Regions from separate parts of the Rhizobium sp. YS-1r genome, predicted to be linked through region 1. Evidence: riboswitches for the same ligand, from Rfam matches in the RefSeq annotation. Region 1 holds a riboswitch; each other region holds the start of a gene.

Evidence for each region. Region 1 has a riboswitch for cobalamin ahead of JL39_RS24600 (ABC transporter substrate-binding protein). Riboswitches for the same ligand answer to the same signal wherever they lie in the genome.
Region 2: another riboswitch for cobalamin. It lies ahead of JL39_RS19300 (DUF1636 domain-containing protein); the one in region 1 lies ahead of JL39_RS24600 (ABC transporter substrate-binding protein).
Region 3: another riboswitch for cobalamin. It lies ahead of bluB (5,6-dimethylbenzimidazole synthase); the one in region 1 lies ahead of JL39_RS24600 (ABC transporter substrate-binding protein).
Region 4: another riboswitch for cobalamin. It lies ahead of JL39_RS27360 (aromatic ring-hydroxylating dioxygenase subunit alpha); the one in region 1 lies ahead of JL39_RS24600 (ABC transporter substrate-binding protein).

Annotation. Positions count from the first base shown of each region.
Region 1 covers NZ_JPYQ01000055.1:382,296-387,516, forward strand. Annotated here, with positions in the region: gene JL39_RS24585 (iron ABC transporter permease) at 1-215, opposite strand, end outside; gene JL39_RS24590 (ABC transporter substrate-binding protein) at 222-1,358, opposite strand; gene JL39_RS24595 (methyltransferase domain-containing protein) at 1,473-2,258, shown strand; cobalamin riboswitch at 2,456-2,689, shown strand; gene JL39_RS24600 (ABC transporter substrate-binding protein) at 2,885-3,919, shown strand; gene JL39_RS24605 (iron ABC transporter permease) at 3,958-4,956, shown strand; gene JL39_RS24610 (ABC transporter ATP-binding protein) at 4,953-5,221, shown strand, end outside.
Region 2 covers NZ_JPYQ01000025.1:185,283-190,503, forward strand. Annotated here, with positions in the region: gene cobN (cobaltochelatase subunit CobN) at 1-1,543, opposite strand, end outside; gene cobW (cobalamin biosynthesis protein CobW) at 1,613-2,650, opposite strand; gene JL39_RS19300 (DUF1636 domain-containing protein) at 2,647-3,042, opposite strand; cobalamin riboswitch at 3,147-3,351, opposite strand; cobalamin riboswitch at 3,411-3,609, shown strand; gene JL39_RS19305 (CbtB-domain containing protein) at 3,646-3,822, shown strand; gene JL39_RS19310 (CbtA family protein) at 3,835-4,602, shown strand; gene cobO (cob(I)yrinic acid a,c-diamide adenosyltransferase) at 4,599-5,213, shown strand; gene JL39_RS19320 (cobyric acid synthase) at 5,218-5,221, shown strand, end outside.
Region 3 covers NZ_JPYQ01000032.1:187,867-193,087, forward strand. Annotated here, with positions in the region: gene JL39_RS21075 (NAD+ synthase) at 1-1,348, shown strand, start outside; cobalamin riboswitch at 1,418-1,606, shown strand; gene bluB (5,6-dimethylbenzimidazole synthase) at 1,683-2,369, shown strand; gene JL39_RS21085 (hypothetical protein) at 2,373-3,035, opposite strand; gene JL39_RS21090 (NADP-dependent malic enzyme) at 3,156-5,221, opposite strand, start outside.
Region 4 covers NZ_JPYQ01000056.1:359,541-364,761, forward strand. Annotated here, with positions in the region: gene JL39_RS27345 (transporter) at 1-68, shown strand, start outside; gene JL39_RS27350 (BA14K family protein) at 138-629, opposite strand; gene JL39_RS27355 (BA14K family protein) at 821-1,252, opposite strand; gene JL39_RS27360 (aromatic ring-hydroxylating dioxygenase subunit alpha) at 1,371-2,618, opposite strand; cobalamin riboswitch at 2,729-2,945, opposite strand; gene JL39_RS27365 (DUF6656 family protein) at 3,091-3,708, shown strand; gene JL39_RS27370 (L-threonylcarbamoyladenylate synthase) at 3,741-4,718, shown strand; gene JL39_RS27375 (FAD-binding oxidoreductase) at 4,731-5,221, shown strand, end outside.

The DNA.
Region 1 (5,221 bases):
GCCCGGACCTGCGGCGAGACGGAGGACGGATCGAGAAGGGCAGCGACGACTTCACCGAGGTCGTAGCGGGCCGGCCCCCAGGCGAGATCGACGGCAAATGACAGGCAAAGCGCGCCCGTCATCACCGCAAGAATTGTCAGCTTGCGCCGGGCGAGGGCGCGATAGCGCTCCCGCCCGGCTTCGATTTCGATCGACGGAGCTGCGACCTCGGCCATCGGCGCTTACCGATCCTCTTTCGCGTTGATCCAATAACCCGGCTGATAGGCGACCGGCAGGAACTTCTCGTGGAATTCCTTGAAGGTGGCGTCCGGATCGAGATCGGCGAAAAGGTCCGGGTGGAACCACTTGGCCATCTGCTGCACGGCGACGAACTGATAGGGGCTCGTATAAAATTGATGCCAGATCGCATGAACATTGCCACTGGCGACAGCTTTCGAACCGGTGAAAGCAGGATTTTCCATCAGCGCATTCAGTGCCTTGCGGCTATCGTTGAAGGTGGACGCGGCGCTCGGGCCAACGTTCACATAGTCCTTGGCATTTTTCGTCTGGCTCCAATTGGATCCCGTGACGACAACGATATCCGGATTGGAAGCAACAACCTGTTCGGCATTGATGGAGCCCGTGTAGCCAGGCAGGAAATCGGAGCCGAGATTGTGGCCGCCGGCCCAATCCACCATCAGGCCGAAATTGTCCGGGCCGAACGTGCCGCAGCACTCCACGAGTCCGGCAGCGCGGTACATGAAGACGTTGGGTTTCGGCGGATTGGCCGCCTTGAGCTTTTCAGTGACGCGCGCCATCTGCTCCTTCCAGTAGGCGGCGATGGCTTCGGCACGGTCCTCGTGGCCAAGGATCTTGCCGAGAATCTTCAGACTCGGTTCCGTATTGTCGAGAATGTGTTCGCGGAAGTCGATATAGACGATCTTCACGCCTATGCCGTTCAGCATATCCTCGAGTTTGACTTCGTCGGCGGCCTGCTTGTTGCCAATCGGGAGCAGCACGACATCGGGATTGAGCTTGACGACCGTCTCGGTCTGTAGCGTGCCATCCGTCAGGTTGCCGAGGAAGGGAAGTTCCTTGCCCTTCGGGAACTTCGTGACATAGGTGTTGAAGCCGTCCTTGTCGGTCGTCCACAGGTCGTTACGCCAGCCGACGACCTTTGCGAAGGGATCCTCCTTTTCGATCGGCGCCACGGCGTAGAGCATGCGGCCTTCACCCAGGATGACGCGCTCGACCGGCTTGTCGAAGGCTACTTCGCGGCCAGCCACGTCCTTCACCGTGAAGGATTGTGCCATTGCAGGCGAGGCCAGAAGGCCTCCAAGCACAACCGCAGTTGCTGCAGACAACTTCATGAAATTCATCTGGAAACTCCCCCGATGACTGATAATGTCAACAGGCATAAGAATTATGACTTTTGGAATCAAGTTTTATGTTTTAGAGCTTTTCCAAAGTGCTGATGTGCAGGGGTGGCTGTGATGAACCTGATGAACACCAATTACTCTATCCGCGATGAAATTCGTGATTTCTGGTCGGAAAGGGCTGCAACGTTCGACGAGAGCGTCGGCCATGAAATCTTCTCCGAAGAGGAGCGGAGAGGATGGCTACGGTTGATCAGGAAGCATCTGGGCGAAGGAGAAGGCCGGGCGGCACTCGATCTCGCCTGCGGCACGGCGGTCATCTCGCACCTGATGAACAACGTTGGCTTCAGGGTGACGGGCCTCGACTGGTCGGATGCGATGCTGGCGCAGGCGCGCGCCAAGGCGAAGACGCGAGGCGCGGATATCCGTTTCGTCTCGGGCGACGCGGAAAACACGATGGAGCCGAAGGAGAGCTACGACGCCATCACCAACCGCCACCTGGTCTGGACGCTGGTCGATCCGCCGGCGGCTTTCCGCGAATGGCTCTCCGTCCTGAAGCCAGGGGGGAAGGTCCTGATCGTCGACGGAAACATGGGCAAGGAAACCTGGGTCAAGAGCCTTCAGAAGTTCTGGGCGAAAATGACAGGCAAGCAGCTTGTGAGCCACATGGCGCCAGAGATGATGGCACGGCATCAAAGCATCCGATCACGGGTCTACTTCTCCGAACGAATGCCGGCGGAAGCGATTGTGGATTTGCTGCGTCAAGCCGGTTTCGAGGACATTGTCGTCGATCGCAAGCTGTTCGACATCCACTGGGCGCAAGCCCGCAAGATGCCCTTCCTGCGCGGGCTCGAGCGCATGGTGCAGGATCGGTATGCGATTTGCGCGACCAAGCCAAAGTAGCCTTCCCTCCTGATATTTCATCGGCATTTTGCTGCGCTCCGGCTCTGAAACAAAAAAAGACGGCTGAGATTGAAAGCCGCTGGACAGGTGAGCATCCTTTGCATATGTAATGATATTACATTACATAAATGCCGACATCGGGAGAAGCCAATGGCTCGCTCACAATCATTCGCCACTTGACTGCGATCTCGAGTGGTCTTTATCTGGCGAGTGACGGTTCCCCGAGTTCAATGCGAAGGGATGAAATGGGAACACGGTGCGGAGACCCGAAGGGGATCCAAGACCGTGGCTGCCCCCGCAACTGTAAGCGGATTGCCGTCCATCCTCGTGGCGCCGAAAGGTGCCATGCCACTGCGCAGCCCGGCGCGGGAAGGCAGATGGACGACAGATATCCGCAAGCCAGGAGACCTGCCGTCGAATATCGATCCATCGTCACGGGCGGGGATGCCCGGAACAGGAGCAGGACATGACTATCATCCGCGCCTTTTGGCGCCCTGGCACTTCGTATCCCCCAAATCTCGACGATTATTCCGTTGATCGGGCTGCCTCACGGGCATTCTGAGCCTCACCACCGTCCGGCACGCGGGCTTGCCGCCGGCGTTCACGTCACATTTCGGGGAAACACGATGCATATCTTTCTGAAACGGCCGTTGCATGTTGGCCTCGGCGCCTTCTCCTTGATCGCCTCCGGCCTGTTCCACAGCGCCGCTGCGGCGGAAACCAGCTATCCTCTCACGCTCGAAAATTGCGGCCGGCAGGTCACCTTCGAGAAGGCACCGTCGCGTACGGTCTCGATCGGTCAGAGCAGCACCGAAATCCTTTATCTCCTGGGGCTGGCGAACAAGGTGGTCGGTACGGCGCTTTGGGTCGGACCGGTCCTCAAAGGCTATGAGGATGTGAATACGAAGATCGAACGGCTTGCAGACAACGAGCCTAGCTTCGAAAGCGTGCTCGGCAAGAAACCGGACATCGTTGCCGTTCAGTTCCAGTGGCAGGTCGGGCCCGAGGGCGTGGTCGCCAAGCCCGAGCAGTTCGAGGAACTTGGTATTCCGGTCTACACGTCGCCATCCGATTGCATCGGCAAGGAAAATTCCGCCGCCAGCGACGGCATCCGCCATCAGGTCTTCACCATGGAACTCGTCTATCGAGAAGTCCGCGATCTCGCGAAGATCTACAACGTCCAGGACAAGGGCGAGGAGGTCGTGGCCGACCTGAAGCGGCGCGAGGAGGCTGCCCGCGCCAAGGTCGCCCCGGCGGAAGGCAAGCTTTCCGCCGTCTTCTGGTTCTCCAGCGCCCAGCAGGATTCTGATCCCTATATGGCAGGTGAGAATGGCGCGCCCGGCTATATCATGTCGGCTCTCGGCATCGAGAACATCATAAAGACCGATGACGAGTGGCCGACGATCGGCTGGGAAACCATCGCCAAGGCCAATCCGACCATGATCGTGGCGGGCGCCATGGAGCGGCGGCGTTATCCGCTGGACAGTATCGAAGCCAAGCACAAGTTCCTTGAGATGGATCCCGTCGCAAGCCTGATGCCGGCCGTGAAGAACGGTCATGTCTTCGACATGGATGCACAGGCGATGAACCCGACGATCCGCACCATCGAAGGCATCGAGGCGTTGGCCGATGCCATCGCCGCTGCCGGCCTTGCGAAGTGACCCTCCAAGTGGGCCGGGCGATATCCTCAATCGGACGAATGGGCGCGGTTTTCCTTGCGCTCGTCGTCCTTGTCGCCGCGCTTTGGCTGGGTGCGGCGATCGGTGAGACAGCGATCCCGCTCGAGGTGGTCGCCAAGACGGTCGCTAACCGGCTATGGGATGCGGGTTATCCGCTGGAACCGATCGACGAAGGCATTGTCTGGAGCTATCGGTTAAGCCGCGCCGTAGTCGCAGCCTGCTGCGGCGCCTCACTCGCTTTATCCGGCGTCGTGCTGCAATCGCTGCTGCGCAATCCGCTGGCCGATCCCTATATCCTTGGCATATCGGCCGGGGCTTCCACCGGTGCTGTCGGCGTGGCGATCCTGGGAGTTGGTGCGGGCCTCCTGACACTGCCGATGGGAGCCTTCATTGGTGCCCTCGTCGCTTTCGCGCTTGTCGGCCTTTTGGCCGCCAAGGCGGGCAGGGGTACGGCCGCCATCATCCTTGCCGGCGTCGCGGGTTCGCAGCTCTTCAACGCGCTCACCTCCTTTATCGTCACCAAGGCGGCGACCGCCGAGCAGGCGCGCGGCATCATGTTCTGGCTGCTCGGCAATCTTTCCGGCGTCCGTTGGCCGGATGCCTGGCTCGCCATTCCTGCGGCTCTATTCGGCCTCGCGGTCTGCCTCTGGCATGCCCGGTCGCTTGATGCTTTCACCTTCGGCGCGGAATCGGCCGCTTCGCTCGGCATTTCGGTTCGCCGGACCTATCTCACGCTGGTCGGCATATCCGCGATGATGACCGCGATCATGGTTTCCATCGTCGGGTCGATCGGCTTCGTCGGGCTGGTCATCCCGCATGCGGCGCGCATGCTGGTTGGGGTCCGCCATGGCGTGCTCCTGCCGGCGGCGGCGCTGATCGGCGCCGCCTTCATGATTGTGGCGGATATCCTGTCGCGCATTTTGATTCCGGGCCAGGTTCTGCCAATCGGCGTGATCACCGCGCTCATCGGAGCGCCGGCCTTCGCCTTGATTCTCGGACAGAGGAGAGGCCGCGCATGATGCTTTCAGCCAGGAATGTTTCATGGGCAGCCGGAGGCGCCGAAATCCTGCGCGATGTCTCGCTTGACGTGCGGTCAGGCGAATTTCTCGGCATCATCGGCCCGAACGGTTCGGGAAAGACGAGCCTGATGGCGCTGCTTGCCGGCATCCGCAAGCCGAAGTCGGGCGAAGTCCTGCTGGACGGTGTGCCGATCGGCACGCTCGGGCGGCGTGAGGTTGCCCGGCGGTTGGCGCTGGTGGAGCAGCAGGCGGAGACCGGCGAGCG
Region 2 (5,221 bases), on a different contig from region 1:
TCGCATGCGCGCCGAGCGTCTCGCGCATCCACTGGCCAAAGGCCACCAGCGCATGGCGTGGCGGCAGATCCGGGTCGTGATAATCGGCCCGGCGGTCTGCGTTGCGGCCGCGATCCGGTGCCAGCGCTACGGTGATATTGCCGAAAGTCGCTGCACGGAAACGGAAGGCGCCATCCCCAAGCTCCGCGTCGGGCGGCCCCCAGGCGGTTTCTGCGCCCGGAGCCGGGTGATAAGCGGAGAGCGGATAAGAACCGGCTTCCCGGTTTAGCAAGTCAAGAAGGTCTCGCGCGGTCACCGGTATGTCGGGGATGGAATAGCCGGCTATCGAAAGCTCGCGCAGCATGGACAGCACGCTTTGCGGCACGTCCAGCCCGACGGCATAGCCTGTGCGGCCGGGCGCACTCGGATAGTCCGGCATCAGGATGACGATCTTGCGGGCGGATCGCGGCGTAGATTTCAGGCGCAGGAAAGCGGCAATGCGCTCGGCGACCTGCTCGACCCGGTCCGGCTCCGGCCGGCTAAGAAGGTTGGCGGAATCGCTGCCGGCCTTGAAAGAGATCGCGCCGGCCAATATGCGCCCGTCGAGTTCCGGCAGGACCACATGCATGGCGAGGTCTGCGGGATTGAGACCGCGGCGGCTTTCCGCCCAGCCTTCACGCCGTGTCGTAGCGATGACGACCTGGAACACCGGCACGCCGGTGCGATCGAAGATCGTCTCACCGCTGTCGCTCGCGCCGCTGGCAAAAGCGGTGGTGGCAATGATCGCCGCAGGTTCGAGATCTGCGATCGCTTGTTCAACGAAGTTTATCGCCTCGACATCCTTCAACCCGCTGACGAAGATCGGGATCGGCGCGAAACCGCGTTCAAGCAGCGCTTCGAACAGCGCATCGATCGGTGCGGTGTCGTTCGCGAACAATATGGAGCGGTAGAAGAGGACCGGCAGTCGCAGGGCGTCTGGCGAGAAATCCGCGAGCAGATCGTCCACTCCGACGATTCCGCTGCCTGGCCTGTAATAGCCCATCTTCGACATCGGTGCGGCTTGCGGCAGGACCTCCTGCTCGTCATTCGCCAGCGCGGCCAAACGCTTTGCAAGCAGACGCATATTGCCCGGTCCGCCCTCGCGGAAACAGGCAAGAAAGCCGGCAAGCACCTCTTCGGAAACGGTCGAGGCAGCAGCGAGTCTTTCATCGCGGATACTGCATTCGCCGGGCAGAAGCGCGAGCGCGGTCTTCTTGAACCGCGCCAGCCGCGAAATCTCTTCGACACCATATGACCAGCGATCATAGCCGCCAAGGATGCGCACGAGAATAACTTTGGCATGTGCCGCCGTCTTTTCGATCCAAAGATCGACAGACATGGGATGCCTGAGATCAGCGAGATTGGTCAATCGCAGGGTCGGCTGACCTTGGCCCCATGCGGCGGAAATGCCGTTCAGATCGCTGCCAGAAAAGGACAGCACCACCACATCGGCCGGCGACTGGTTCAGGTCAACCGGTTCGATCAGGTCGTCGAGCGACGACGATGTGGTGGCGAGTATGTGCATCCTTCTCTCTGAGTTTCTGTTTTCTCTCGGCAATTGCCAACGGAAAACCGCTTCACACTTTTCCTGCTATCACGCGGCCAGCATCCTTTCGATCGCGGCGCGGTCGATGCCCTTTTCGCCGATTACGACAAGGCGGCTTATCCGCGCCTCACCGGGCGCCCAGGCTCGGTCGAAATAGTGGTTTACGCGCGATCCTACCGCCTGAACCTGCAGGCGCATCGGTTTGTTCGCGACTTCCACGAAGCCTTTTATGCGCAGTACGTTCTCCGCCTCCGCCGTCGCGGAAATGCGGGCAGCCAATTCGTCAGCATCGGAAACAGCCGGGAGATCGACGACAAAGCTGTCGAAATCATCATGATCGTGGTCGCGTTCGTCGTCGTGATGGGTCTTGCGGTTTTCGATATCGTCCTCGACGGCGAGGCCAAGTCCGATCAGCACGGCCGGATCGATCGCGCCATTGGCAGCCGAGACGATCTTCACGGCACGCGGCAGATGGGCGGCGACGCGGTCCCGGGCGGTAGCAAGGCCCGCAGCATCGAGGAGATCACTCTTGGTCAGCACGATCATGTCGGCGCAGGCGACCTGATCCTCGAACACTTCCTCGACCGGATCGTCGTGGTCGATGGAGCCGTCCGCCTGGCGCTGCGCCTCCAGCGCTTCATGGTCATCGGCAACGCGGCCTTCGGCCAGTGCCACACCATCCACAACGGCGACAACGCCGTCCACCGTGACACGTGCCTTGACGGCCGGCCACTGAAAAGCCTGAACGAGCGGCTTCGGCAGCGCAAGGCCGGAGGTTTCGATCAGGATGTGGTCGACGCGCGGTTCGCGTGAAAGAATCTGATCGATCGCCGGTACGAAGTCATCCGCCACGGTGCAGCAGATGCAGCCGTTGGCAAGCTCGATGACGTTGTCTTCCGGGCAGCTCTCGATGCCGCAGCCCTTCAGTATCTCGCCGTCGATGCCGACATCGCCAAATTCGTTGACGATGATCGCCAGCCGCTTGCCGTCAAGCTTCGCGATCAGGTTGCGGATCAGCGTGGTCTTTCCGGCCCCCAGGAACCCGGTGACGACGGTGCAGGGAACGCGGTCGAAGCTGACGCTCATGATGGCATGTCCTCGTGATGATGAAAGGGTGGGATACGGGCCGTCAACCCCTTGCCGCGCAGACATGTCGGGCGGCCGCGTAGAGGAAGGAAACCGCGCTCGTCCTCGGCCAGCATCATCGCGCCGGTGACGATGTCCTCGACATTGTCGAGGGACAGATGGCCGAAGACATAGGACCAACCGTTGCGGTGATTGAAGGCGGCGCTGGGGCTTTTTTCGCAATTGGCAAGGCAGGTGACGGGCTTGACCGCGAGCGGCTTGCCGTCCGCTGCTTCACGTAGCGCTGCGATCAACGCGATGCCCGGCCGAACGTCGCCGTCGGACACATCACGGCAATTGGTACAGACGAAAATCGTCACATCTGCCGGATCATCTGGTCGGTGGTCACTCATCGGTCAGCCGCGTTCCCGCCGGGGTCGAAACAATCGGGGCGCGGAGCAGAGGGCTGAAACCGCCTGCGGTGATCGAGAACTTCCTCCGGAGCACCCCGCCCGGTGAAGCAAAAACATCAGATGGCAGGTCTCCTGGCTTGCGGGTCACCGCCATTTGCCTGCCTTCCCGGTTTCCCAGTGGCTTATAGGCAATGGCTCACCGCTTACAGTTGCGGGGGCAGCCGCGGCATTGATCGCGAAAGGGATCTCACCGCATTCTCTCTTAGCCCTCCCCGTTGCCGGAAAGGGACCATCTCTTTTCAAGTAAGCCCGGTCGCATGCTTATGTCAATGCGTCGCAAAGGCGATTGCCGTGAGGCCGATTTCGTCTATAGTGAGCCAGCCTATGGTGCCCCGAAAGGGTATTTGAGGGAATGCGGTGCGACGGATCTGCTGTCAAACCCGCGGCTGCCCCCGCAACTGTAAGCGGAAAGTCTTCGTCCATGATGCCACTGGAGCAATCCGGGAAGGCGGGCGCAAGATGCCTGATCCGCGAGCCAGGAGACCTGCCAGAGGCGAGGAAAAACTTCAACGGCCCTCGGGTGGAGGGCGAAAGGACAAGGCAATGGCAACGAAAACCGCTTCGACGGCAGTCGGTATTTCCTCCTCGAAGATCATCCCGCTCAGCATGACGGCCCTGCTGGGGCTTTTCGTCGTCGGTTTCGTCGGCTTCTCGCATATGGAAGTCGTGCACAATGCCGCGCACGATTCGCGTCATTCCTTCGCTTTCCCCTGCCACTGAGGGGAGTTTCCCATGTCGTTGTTTCGTAACATCGTCTTCACGGCGGTGATCGCCGGGCTGTTGTCCGGACTGCTGCTCACCGTCATGCAGAGCTTTTCCACTGTCCCGCTGATCCTGCAAGCGGAGAGCTACGAGAATGCCGGCGGCGGAGAGGTCGGCCACAGCCACAGCCATGAGGCCGCTCCCGCCGGCAATGCCGCAGCGCCTGCGGACCATCATCACGACGAAGAAGCATGGATGCCGGCAGACGGTTTCGAGCGCTTCATTTATACGGCCGCCGCCGACATGCTGGCCGCGATCGGTTTCGGTCTTATTCTGATCGCGGTTTCAGAAGCCCAGGGCGGTCTCAAAGGCTGGCGCAGCGGACTGATGTTCGGTATTGCCGGCTTCCTGACCGTCAGCTTGGCTCCAGGGCTCGGCCTCCCCCCGGAACTTCCGGGCATGCCGGCTGCTGAGCTTGGTCCCCGTCAGGTCTGGTGGATTTCGACCGCAGTCTGCACTGCAGCGGGCCTTGGCCTCCTCGCCTATACGCGCTCAGCCGTATTCGCCGCGCTGGCGATCGTTCTGCTGATCGCGCCACATATCGTCGGCGCGCCGCTGCCGCCCGGGCATGAAACGGCTGTGCCGCTGGAACTCTACGCCCGCTTCGTGAATGCTGTCTACGCCACGAACCTGGTATTCTGGGCTGTACTCGGTGCGTTGGCCGGGATGATCCGCGAACGCTTCCGTGCAGGGGAAGAGATCACGGCGCGGTCTGATGGGGAGTTCGTATCGCGGTGAAGGAGATCGACGAGGCATCGGTCGAACGTCATCGCGCCAAGATGGTGAACCGCAAGGCAGTGCAGGACAAGGAAGTCGCCGGGAAGACCGTCGAAAAGGGGCTTCTCATCGTCCATACCGGTCCCGGCAAGGGAAAATCCACCGCCGCCTTCGGCCTGGCTTTGCGTATGCTCGGCAACAATCGCCGGGTCGGCGTCGTGCAGTTCATCAAGGGTGCCTGGTCGACAGGCGAGCAGCCGGCGCTGGCCGTTTTCGGCGATCGGGTCGTCTGGCACACGATGGGCGAAGGCTTCACCTGGGAAACTCAGGATCTGACGCGGGATATCGCGGCCGCCGAAAAGGCCTGGGCAAAGGCTCTCGACCTGATGGCGGACGAGACGATCGGACTCATCATTCTCGACGAACTCAACATCGCGCTTCGTTACGATTATCTCGATCTCGACAAGGTGGTCGCAGCACTTCAGGCGCGGCGGCCGGACCTTCACGTGGTCGTCACCGGTCGCAACGCCAAGCCGGCGCTGATCGAGGCGGCGGATATGGTCACAGAGATGACGCTGGTCAAGCATCACTTCAAGGCGGGCGTGAAGGCCCAGGCCGGCATCGAGTTTTAACGGTATGA
Region 3 (5,221 bases), on a different contig from region 1:
CGGCAGGGTGATAGCCATCCGCGACAAGGTGGACTTGCCGAACTACGGCGAGTTCGATGAAAAGCGCGTCTTCATTGCCGGCGAAATGCCGGGGCCGGTGAATTTCCGCGGCGTCAGGCTCGGCGTTCCGATCTGCGAGGATATCTGGGGTGAACTCGGCGTCTGCGAGACTTTGTCGGAAAGCGGCGCGGAGATCCTGCTCGTGCCGAACGGCTCGCCCTATTATCGCGGCAAGATGGATATCCGCCATCAGGTGGTGCTGAAACAGGTCATCGAGACCGGCCTGCCGATGATCTATGCTGCGCAAGTCGGCGGCCAGGACGAACTGGTCTTCGACGGCGCGAGTTTTGCCTTCAATGCGGACAAGACACTTGCCTTCCAGATGGACCAATTCCAACCGGCGGTGACGGTGACGGAATGGAACAGGGTCCACGATACCTGGCGCTGCACCGATGGGCCGATGGCGCGCATCCCGGAAAAGGAGGAAGCGGATTACCGCGCCTGCCTGCTCGGCTTCCGCGATTATGTCAACAAGAACGGCTTCAAATCCGTGATCCTCGGCCTGTCCGGCGGCATCGACTCGGCATTGTGCGCGGCCATCGCCGTCGATGCACTGGGTGCGGAGCGGGTGCGCAGCGTGATGCTGCCTTACCGCTACACCTCCGAGGAGTCGCTGAAGGATGCCGCCGATTGCGCCCGTGCGCTCGGCTGCCGCTACGATATTGTGCCGATCGCCGAGCCCGTCGAGGGTTTTTCGTCGGCGCTCTCGGAGCTTTTCGATGGCACGGACGAGGGCGTTACCGAAGAGAACCTGCAGAGCCGGGCGCGCGGCACCATTCTCATGGCGATCTCCAACAAGTTCGGTTCGATGGTGGTGACGACCGGCAACAAGTCGGAAATGTCGGTGGGTTACGCGACGCTCTACGGCGACATGAACGGCGGCTTCAATCCGATCAAGGATCTCTACAAGATGCAGGTTTATGCGCTTGCTGCCTGGCGCAACCAGCACCTGCCGCCGGATGCGCTTGGACCGTCGGGCGCAGTGATCCCGAAGAATATCCTCTCCAAGGCGCCGTCGGCGGAACTCAGGCCTGATCAGACGGACCAGGATTCGTTGCCGTCTTATCCCGTCCTCGACGACATTCTCGAATGCCTGGTGGAGATGGAAATGGGCACGGAGGAGATCGTCTCGCGCGGCCACGACATCACGACCGTCCACCGCATCGAGCATCTGCTTTATCTGGCCGAATACAAGCGGCGGCAATCGGCGCCAGGCGTCAAGATCACCAGGAAGAATTTCGGCCGCGATCGGCGTTATCCGATCACCAACCGGTTCCGGGACCGATAGGTGACCGATCATTTGACCGGGTGAGACGGGAAGATCGGGCGGCTCCACTTGAAACGCTGATCATGGCTTGGCATAACGCCTCCGTCAGGTGCCTGCCTTGCGCAGGAGAATCGGGAATCCGGTGGGAAACCGGAACGTGCCCAACGCTGTGAGGCGGACGCTTGGCCGCAATTCGAAAGCCACTGGAATTTCCGGGAAGGCGGCGGCAGGGGCGGATGAAGCCAAGTCAGAAGACCGGCCTGGCAAGATAGATCGAACCGCGCGGACGGCGGCGAGGTTTCTTGATGCTCCTGCGCGTTCGCGCAGGCGGCGTCAGCATTGTTGGGGATAGACGATGCAACCCGATCCTTTTGCGCATGCCTTGATATCTGCAGGCGAATTTCCGGAACGCGACCGCGCTGCGGTCTATCGCGTGATCGAAACCCGCCGCGACGTGCGCGACCAGTTTCTGCCGGACCCGCTTCCGGACGACCTCGTGATGCGGCTGCTCGGCGCCGCACATTCGGCGCCCTCGGTGGGGTTCATGCAGCCATGGAATTTCATCCTCGTGCGGGATCCCGAGATACGCCAGGCGGCATGGAGTGCCTTTTCGCGAGCCAATGATGAGGCGGCGGAAATGTTTCCGGAGGAGCGCCGCGACATATACCGAAGCCTGAAGCTCGAAGGCATCCGCAAGGCGCCGCTGTCGATCTGCGTGACCTGCGATCCGGATCGCGCCGGGCCGGTCGTCATCGGCCGTACCCATAATCCGCGCATGGACGTCTATTCGACCGTCTGCGCCGTGCAGAACCTGTGGCTTGCCGCCCGCGCCGAAGGGGTCGGCGTCGGCTGGGTGAGCATCTTTCATGAGGAGGATCTGCGCGCGCTGCTCGGCATCCCCGAAAGGATCAGGATCGTCGCCTGGCTGTGCGTCGGCTACGTCGATCAGCTTTATCGGGAGCCGGAACTGGCGGTGAAGGGCTGGCGCGAGCGGCTACCGCTCGAAGATCTGGTTTTCACCGATCGATGGGGCGAGTGCTGACGGCTACTGCTGCGGCTGCGGCCCGCTGGATTTCGGATGGGCGAGGTCTATACTTTCCTCAGGCAGGAATGTCGGTCCGACCATACGTACCTTCTTGTTCGGATCGTAGGGACGTTCCGGCCCCGGCAGGTTCGGCTGGGCGGCAGCCGCCTGCGGCTGTTTGACACGCAGATCGATGATGCCGGAGTAGGGCTCCTCCTTCGGCAACTCGATACCCTGCAGCTTCATTCTCTCCTTGCGGTCCTCTTCCATATCGGAAGGAATGCAGTTGTTGGAGCGGATTGCAGCCAGGATCGCACCGCGCTCGCCGGAGGAGCGAACCAGTTGCCGGGCATTGTCTCTTTCCGCAACAAGCGCGTCGCGGCTTTGCTCCATGGCATCGAGCGTCTGCCGCATCTGATCGCAGACTTCGCCCTTCGGGCCGCCGAGGACAACGACACTGCCCGTGCCGCAGCCCGCCCGGCGCATCTCGATCCTGAGCCCGCGGATTTCGCTGTTCTGGTCGCTGAGTTCCCGCGCATAGCGCCGTATCTCGGCCGTGTTGCCGATGATCTGCGGTGCGTTGTTGAGCTGCCGATAAAGGGCTGCACAGGTCGCGATATCCCGCGCGGAGGCCACGGCGGGAACAAGCAGCAGCGGGGCGATCATCAGGCCGCAAAGGCGCATGAGGTGTTGTCCGGCTCTCTCCAATCACATGATCGCATCATGGAGCAAGCCGGTTGATAATATCATAAAATCGGCTGCCCAACGATTATTATTTAATTATCATATGGTTATATATAAAATTTAAAGTTGAATCTCCAGATTGGGTTGCGATGCTTCCACCACCGCGAGCGCAGCCATGTTCACGACGCCGCGCGAGGTGACCGAGGGCGACAGGATATGCACCGGCATGGCGGCGCCGAGCAGGACCGGGCCGACATGCAGCGCGTCGGTCATGTTCCGCACGACGCCGAGCGAGATGTTCGCCGCATCGAGGTTCGGGAAGATCAGCAGGTTGGCGTCACCAGTCAGTGAACTGTTCGGCATAGCACGCTTGCGCACCGTTTCGGAAAGCGCCGAACCGGCCTGCATTTCGCCGTCCACTTCCAGGCCAGGAGCCTGTTCGCGCACCAGCTTCAGGGCACTGCGCATCTTCTGGGCGCTTTCGGAATCCCGTGAGCCGAAGTTCGAATGGCAGATCAGCGCTGCCTTCGGGAGGATGCCGAAGCGGCGGACTTCCTCGGCCGCCAGGATGGTGATCTCGGCGATCTCCTGCGCCGACGGATTGTAGTTGACGAACGTATCGGCGAGGAAGAGCGCGCCGCGCTGAGAGATCACGAGGCTGAGCCCCGAGAAGGCGCAGACGCCCGGACGCCGGCCGATGATCTGGTCGACGTCCTTCAGGTGCCGGTCATAACCGCCCTCGACGCCACAGATCAGCGCATCGGCTTCGCCGCGTTTCACCGACAATAAACCGATCACCGTATTGTTGGTGCGCACGATGGTGCGGGCGCTTTCCGGGTTGATGCCCTTGCGGCCGACCAGGGCGAAATAATCGTCAACATAATCGCGGTAGCGCGGATCGTCTTCCGGATTGACCACGGCGAAATCGACATTCGGGCGGATGCGGATGCCGAAACGCTTGAGCCGGGCTTCGATCACCGACGGGCGGCCGATCAGGATCGGCGTTGCCGTCTTTTCCTCCAAGAGCACCTGGGCTGCCCGCAGCACGCGTTCGTCCTCGCCTTCGGCAAAGATGACTCGCTTCCTTTCGGCCGTCTTGGCGGCGTTGAAGATCGGCTTCATCACGAAGCCGGAGCGCCAGACGAAACGGTTCAGCTGGTCGAGATAGGCATCGAAATCTTGGATCGGCCTCGACGCGACGCCGCTTTCAGCGGCAGCTCTGGCGACGGCCGGCGCGATGCGCAGGATGAGGCGTGGATCGAAGGGCGAGGGGATCAGGTAATCCGGACCGAAGACCGGCGTATCGCCGGAATAGGCGCGTGCGGCAACGTCGGAGACTTCTTCGCGCGCGAGGGCTGCGATCGCCTTGACCGCCGCCATCTTCATGTCCTCGTTGATCGTCCGGGCGCCGCAATCGAGCGCCCCACGGAAGATATACGGGAAGCACAGCACGTTGTTGACCTGGTTCGGGAAATCCGAGCGGCCGGTGCAGATCATCGCGTCCGGGCGGGCTGCGCGCGCAAGCTCAGGCATGATTTCCGGAGTCGGATTGGCAAGCGCCATGATCAGCGGCTTCGGTGCCATGCGGGCGAGCAGTTCCGGTTTGAGCACACCCGCGGCGGAAAGCCCGAGGAAGACATCGGCGTCGTCGATGCTGTCGGCAAGTACGCGCTTGTCACTCTTCTGCGCATAGATCGCCTTCCATTCGTCCATCAGTTCGGTGCGGCCTTCATAGACGAGGCCCTCGATATCGTGGACCCAGATATTCTCCTTCCTTGCACCGAGCGAGACGAGGAGATGCAGACAGGCGAGAGCCGCGGCACCGGCGCCCGACGTGACGATCTTCACGTCGGCGATATTCTTGCCGGCAAGCTCCAGTCCGTTGAGGATCGCGGCGGCGACGATGATCGCGGTACCGTGCTGGTCGTCATGGAAGACCGGAATGTTCATTTTTTCGCGAAGCCGACGCTCCACCTCGAAACATTCCGGCGCCTTGATGTCCTCGAGGTTGATACCGCCGAAGGTCGGCTCCAGCGCCGAGACGGTCGAGACCATGGCATCGATGCTCGCTGCGTCGATTTCGATGTCGAAGACGTCGATGCCCGCAAATTTCTTGAAGAGAACGGCTTTCCCTTCCATCACCGGCTTCGAGGCGAGCGGTCCGATATTGCCGAGGCCGAGTACGG
Region 4 (5,221 bases), on a different contig from region 1:
CCCTCAGCCTGATAGGCGTGTCGGTGCTTGCTGCCTGGTGGCTGCTGAGGCGCACCGGTATTCTCTGACCCGATCAAATGAAAAGCCCGCCCGGCTTGTGCCGGACGGGCCTTCAAAGCTACGCCTGATGATAGGCCTCAGTAATAAGGCGAATAGCAGGGCTGACGCGGGCCGTTATAGGGCTGGAACGTGTTGGAATAGGAATCGTAAGAACGATAGCGGGCGGAACACCATTCATAGTGACGCGGATTGAGGCCACCGCTATAGGACGGCGCCGGAGCCACGTAGCGCGGCTGCGAGGCAATGGCACCGCCGATGATTGCGCCGGCGCCAAACGCCGCCAACGGGAACCAATAGCCGTTGTAGTAACGATGGTGTGGCCGGCGGTCGCGATAACCACGATAGCCATTGTAATAACCGTCTCGGTAGCCATTCCTATACGCGTCGCGGCGCCAGTGACGGCGCTCCCACCGATCATGGCGATCCCGGTATTGTACCTGGGTCACATCCGACCTTTCCGTAACCGCGGCCGGCGCCGCGGGAAGCGGCATAGCCTGAGCCGGCATCAGGGAGCCAGCCAGAACGGCGACGGAAATACCAGCGGCGGCGATCTTCCTGAACAGCGTCATATCAAGTCTCCATACCCTGTTGTTATCTTTTCTTTCAATTCTCTGCGCCAAGCAGCGTCTCTTATATCAGACGGCTGAACTTCACAGCGACCCTAGGGAATTCATCCTGAATGCGCGATTAACGCTTCCGACAGAAAACCCGGCCCGGGCCGCGTGCCCGAACCGGGTTCCATATCCAGCCCCGGAAAGCTTCACCGATATGGCGAAATGCATTGTGCGCGCACGCCAACGCGCGGCACGTAGGTATTGTCGTACGCACGATAGGTGCGATAGCGGCTCTCGCACCAGGCGACATGCCGGCTGGAATAACCGGCGCGATCGTTTGCAATCGCCCCGCCGATGATCGCCCCCGTGGCAAAGGCTGCCAGCGGGAACCAGAAGCCGTTGTGATAGCGATAACCCGGCCGGCGGTCACGATAACCGCGATGGCCGTTGTACCAGCCATAACGGTCGCGGTCACGATGCCAATCGCGACGATCTCGATATTGGACCTGCGTTATGGTGGTCGAGGTTGAAATGCCGGAGATCGGCTGCGTCTGGAAAGCCTGAGCGGGCGTAAGGCTCGTGAGCGCTACGGCAAAGGCTGCCGCAACCGTGGTCAAACGCAAACGAATGGCATTCATCCTGATGTTTCCCTGTGGTTAATTTCACTTGGGAACAACGCGGATGCGGAAGCTTGGTTCCTCGGGAACCCGGACCCAGGCCGATCACGAACGAGCGATCTGCCCGCCGGCAGGAATGTCACGCCACGATCGAAAGCTTCGCCTGCTCATCCCCCTGCAGGCGGTTGACCATGAAGTTCGAATACCACTCGACGAACTGCATGACGCCGCCCTCGTGGACCGCCGAGTAAGGCCCCGGCTCATAGGCCGGCGAGCGGATGCCGAAGGCGTTCTCCTCGACGATCTGACGGTCCTGATCGTTGGTCATGTTCCACACATGCGTCAGTTCTTCGAGATCGTAATCGACGCCTTCGACCGCATCCTTATGGACCAGCCATTTGGTGGTGACCGCCGTTTCCTCCGGGCCGAGCGGCGTGACGCGGAAGGAGATCGCGTGGTCGCCCAGCATATGGTTCCAGGTGGTCGGATAGTGGAAAAGCAACATGGTGCCGATGCCGTCGATCGTCACGCCGTCTGAAAGCTGGCGGACGACGGCCTTCCTCCCCGACATGGTGTAGCTTTCAGCGCCTTCGATCAACGGCATGCGGGCGACGCGGAACTGGCCATCCGGAGATATCCGGAACTCGCTCGGCAGATTGGCCGCCTCGCAGCGCCGCCAGTGTTCGGTGATGACGGGATCGTCAATGGCGCCGGCCACACCGCTGACGGTCGGCGCTTCCGGGAACGTGCGGCAGAGCTCCGGGTGATTGCCGACACAATGATAGCACTCGCGGTTGTTTTCCCAGACGAGTTTCCAGTTGCCCTTTTCGATGATCGTCGACTGATGGGCGACCTTGGCTTCCGAAAGGCGATGCGGCGCCATGTAGGGCTCGATTGCCGCGCGGACGGGTGCGAAGTCCGGCGCCTCGTTGGCGAGGCAGATGAAGATATAGCCAGCAACGCTTTCGCAATGGACCTTCTTCAAGCCGAACTGGCTCTTGTCGAAATCCTGGCCCATCTGGCGGGCGGCCATCAGCGAGCCGTCGAGCTCGTAGGTCCACTGGTGGTAAGGACAGACGAGGCGGACTGCCGAACCGCTCTCCTTGGTGCAGACCCGGCTGCCGCGATGGCGGCAGGTATTGTGAAGCGCCCGGATCCGGCCGTCGCGACCGCGCACGATGACGACCGGATAGTCTCCGATCTGCAGCGTGAAATAGCTTCCGGCCTTCGGCAGTTCGCAATCGTGGCCGACGAACAGCCAGTCACGGTACCAGATCATTTCGAGGTCGAGCTTGTAATAGTCCGGGTCGGTATAGAAGGCCTGTTCGAGGCTGAAGCCTTCACGGCGGTTCTTCAATTGCCGCAGGACCTGACTGCGAATTTTCATCTTGCCTTCCTCGTCAATGCTGCCTTCAAGCGGCCTGCGAAAAGGACATGGAAAAGCCAGCCGGCCTCAGCCTGCCAGTCTCCTTGTCCGAACGCCCGCCGCGATCGGTCAAAATCTCGTTCACTTCAGGCTGGTTTCCGGGCTCAGGAGCTGCCCCTTGCGGGACCGGCCTGGCGCCTTCCCGGGCAGCCTTTGCGGCTCTTTCCCAGTGGCTTCCGCCAGGCCTTCGAGCTCCACCACCGTTGCGGGGGCAGCGCCGGGCTTCGACCGGCTTCCCAATTCTCCGCCCCTCCCTAGCGGGACGGCACCTTGAGCTTGAGGCGGATATAACCATCCTCCAAACTTGCCGCATAGATGACATTGCGACATCGGCAACCGCATTGACGACGGCCTTTCTCAAGCCTCGCGAAAGGGAAACTCGTCATTAAGAGTTGAATCCTAAAATCCCGGCCTCAATGGGAGCGGCGCCATCGTGCAGGCAAAGGCAAAGATCCGCTACTTCGAAGCTCCTCCGCCGGCTCCTCCTGTTCCGGCGGCGACAAAAACGACCGTGCATTCGGAATTTCTGCGGACCGGGCGCATCACACGCTACAAGCCAATCTGGGCACCGGAGGAACGCCGTTATCTCAGTTACACCGAGGTCGCGGAACGCACAGGCAAGCGATTGGAGGCCGCAGGCGAAAAAAGCCACGAGCGGATCAACGCCTTCCACCGCTCAATCCAGTTCCCTAAGGTCATCTTCCATCGCACGCTCGATGACCGTCCGCATCTCGGCTATTGCCACGTGACGGCCGCCCGGACTCTCCTCGCGTCTCGCGTGCCGGTGCGCTGGTCTTTCTACATCGCCAATTTCTTCTCTGAGATCGGTGAGGATGAAGAGAAATTCTTCGAGCGCATCAGCCATATGAATGCGCGTATGTATTTCGCGGTCGCGATCGAAAGCGAGCCTGGCCAGCCTTTTCGGATCAACCGCTCGATCCGCAGGAACGGGCTCCTGTTCAGGACCGACGATCCGATGGAGGCGATCAAGAACGTGCTGATGCTCGGTGCTTCAAGCGAAGCGCTTCGCGAAATCATCAAAAAGCTTTGACGGCGGACGAGTCCGCGTTATTGACGGCGGACATGACAGCCGAAATCATAGACATCACCACGGATCGCGAAAAGGCGCTCGAGCGCGCCTGTGCCGTCCTGGCAGACGGTTTTCCTGTCGCGATCCCGACCGAGACGGTTTACGGACTTGCGGCAGACGCCACCAATCCCGCCGCTATCACCCGAATCTACGAGACCAAGGGTCGGCCGCGTTTCAACCCGCTGATCTGCCACATGTCCGACCTCGCCATGGCCGAGCGCTATGCGGTCTTCGACCCCGTCTCGGAAAAGCTTGCCGAGACCTTCTGGCCCGGACCGCTGACGCTGATCCTGCCGTTGAGGCCCGAAAGCGGCATCCACTCGCTGGCGACGGCCGGGCTCGACACGGTCGGCATCCGTCTGCCGAAAGGTTTTGCCGCCGACCTCATCCGCGCCTATGGCAAACCGCTCGCCGCCCCCAGCGCCAATACGTCCGGCGGAGTGAGTCCGACAAGCGCCCGACATGTGGCGGACGACCTGGGCGACAAATTGAAGCTCGTCATCGACGGCGGCGCAGCACCGGTCGGCGTTGAATCGACCATCCTCCGCGTCGAAGGTGGCGCACTCCGGCTGCTGCGGCCCGGTGGGGTTGCCGCAGAGGAAATAGAAACGGCAACGGGGCTGACCGTCATCCGGCCTGAAGGTCCCGCAGCGATCATCGAGGCGCCCGGCATGCTTGCCTCCCACTATGCGCCGGGTGCGAGCGTGCGGCTCAACGCCGATCATGTCGAGCCGGGCGAGGTGTTGATCCGCCTCGGCGCGGTTCCGGTGAAGGGAATCGAACAGGCCGCTGCAATTTTCGACCTCAGTCCCTCCGGCGATCTTGCCGAGGCGGCCGCAAATCTGTTCGATTACCTGAAGCGCGCCGATGCGACCGGTGCCACCCGTATCGCCGTCACACCCATTCCGGGTCACGGTCTCGGCGAGGCGATCAACGACCGGCTGGCCCGCGCCGCAGCGCCGCGGAAATAAGAGGAGACGCCGATGGACATTTCGGGACCCAAACCAGAGCTTCTCGACCGCTTTGCGGCGATCGTCGGCGAAAACCATGTGCTGCGCGACCAGCAAGACCTCGCGCCGCATCTCATCGAGGGCCGTGGACTTTACCAAGGCTCCTCGCCAATGCTGCTCAAGCCGGGCTCCACGCAGGAGGTTTCGGCAGTCCTCAAGCTTGCAAGCGAAACCGGCACGCCGATCGTGCCGCAGACCGGCAATACCGGCCTTGTCGGCGGCCAGACCCCGCGCACCGGCGGCAATGACCTAATCGTCTCGCTTGAACGCATGAACCACATCCGCGATGTGGATCCGGTCGCCAATGTGCTTGTTGCCGATGGCGGCGCGATTCTTGCCGATGTGCAGAAGGCGGCAGAAGCGGTCAACCGGCTGTTCCCCTTATCGCTCGGCTCCGAAGGTTCCTGCCGCATCGGCGGCAACCTTTCCACCAATGCCGGTGGTACGGCCGTGCTCGCCTACGG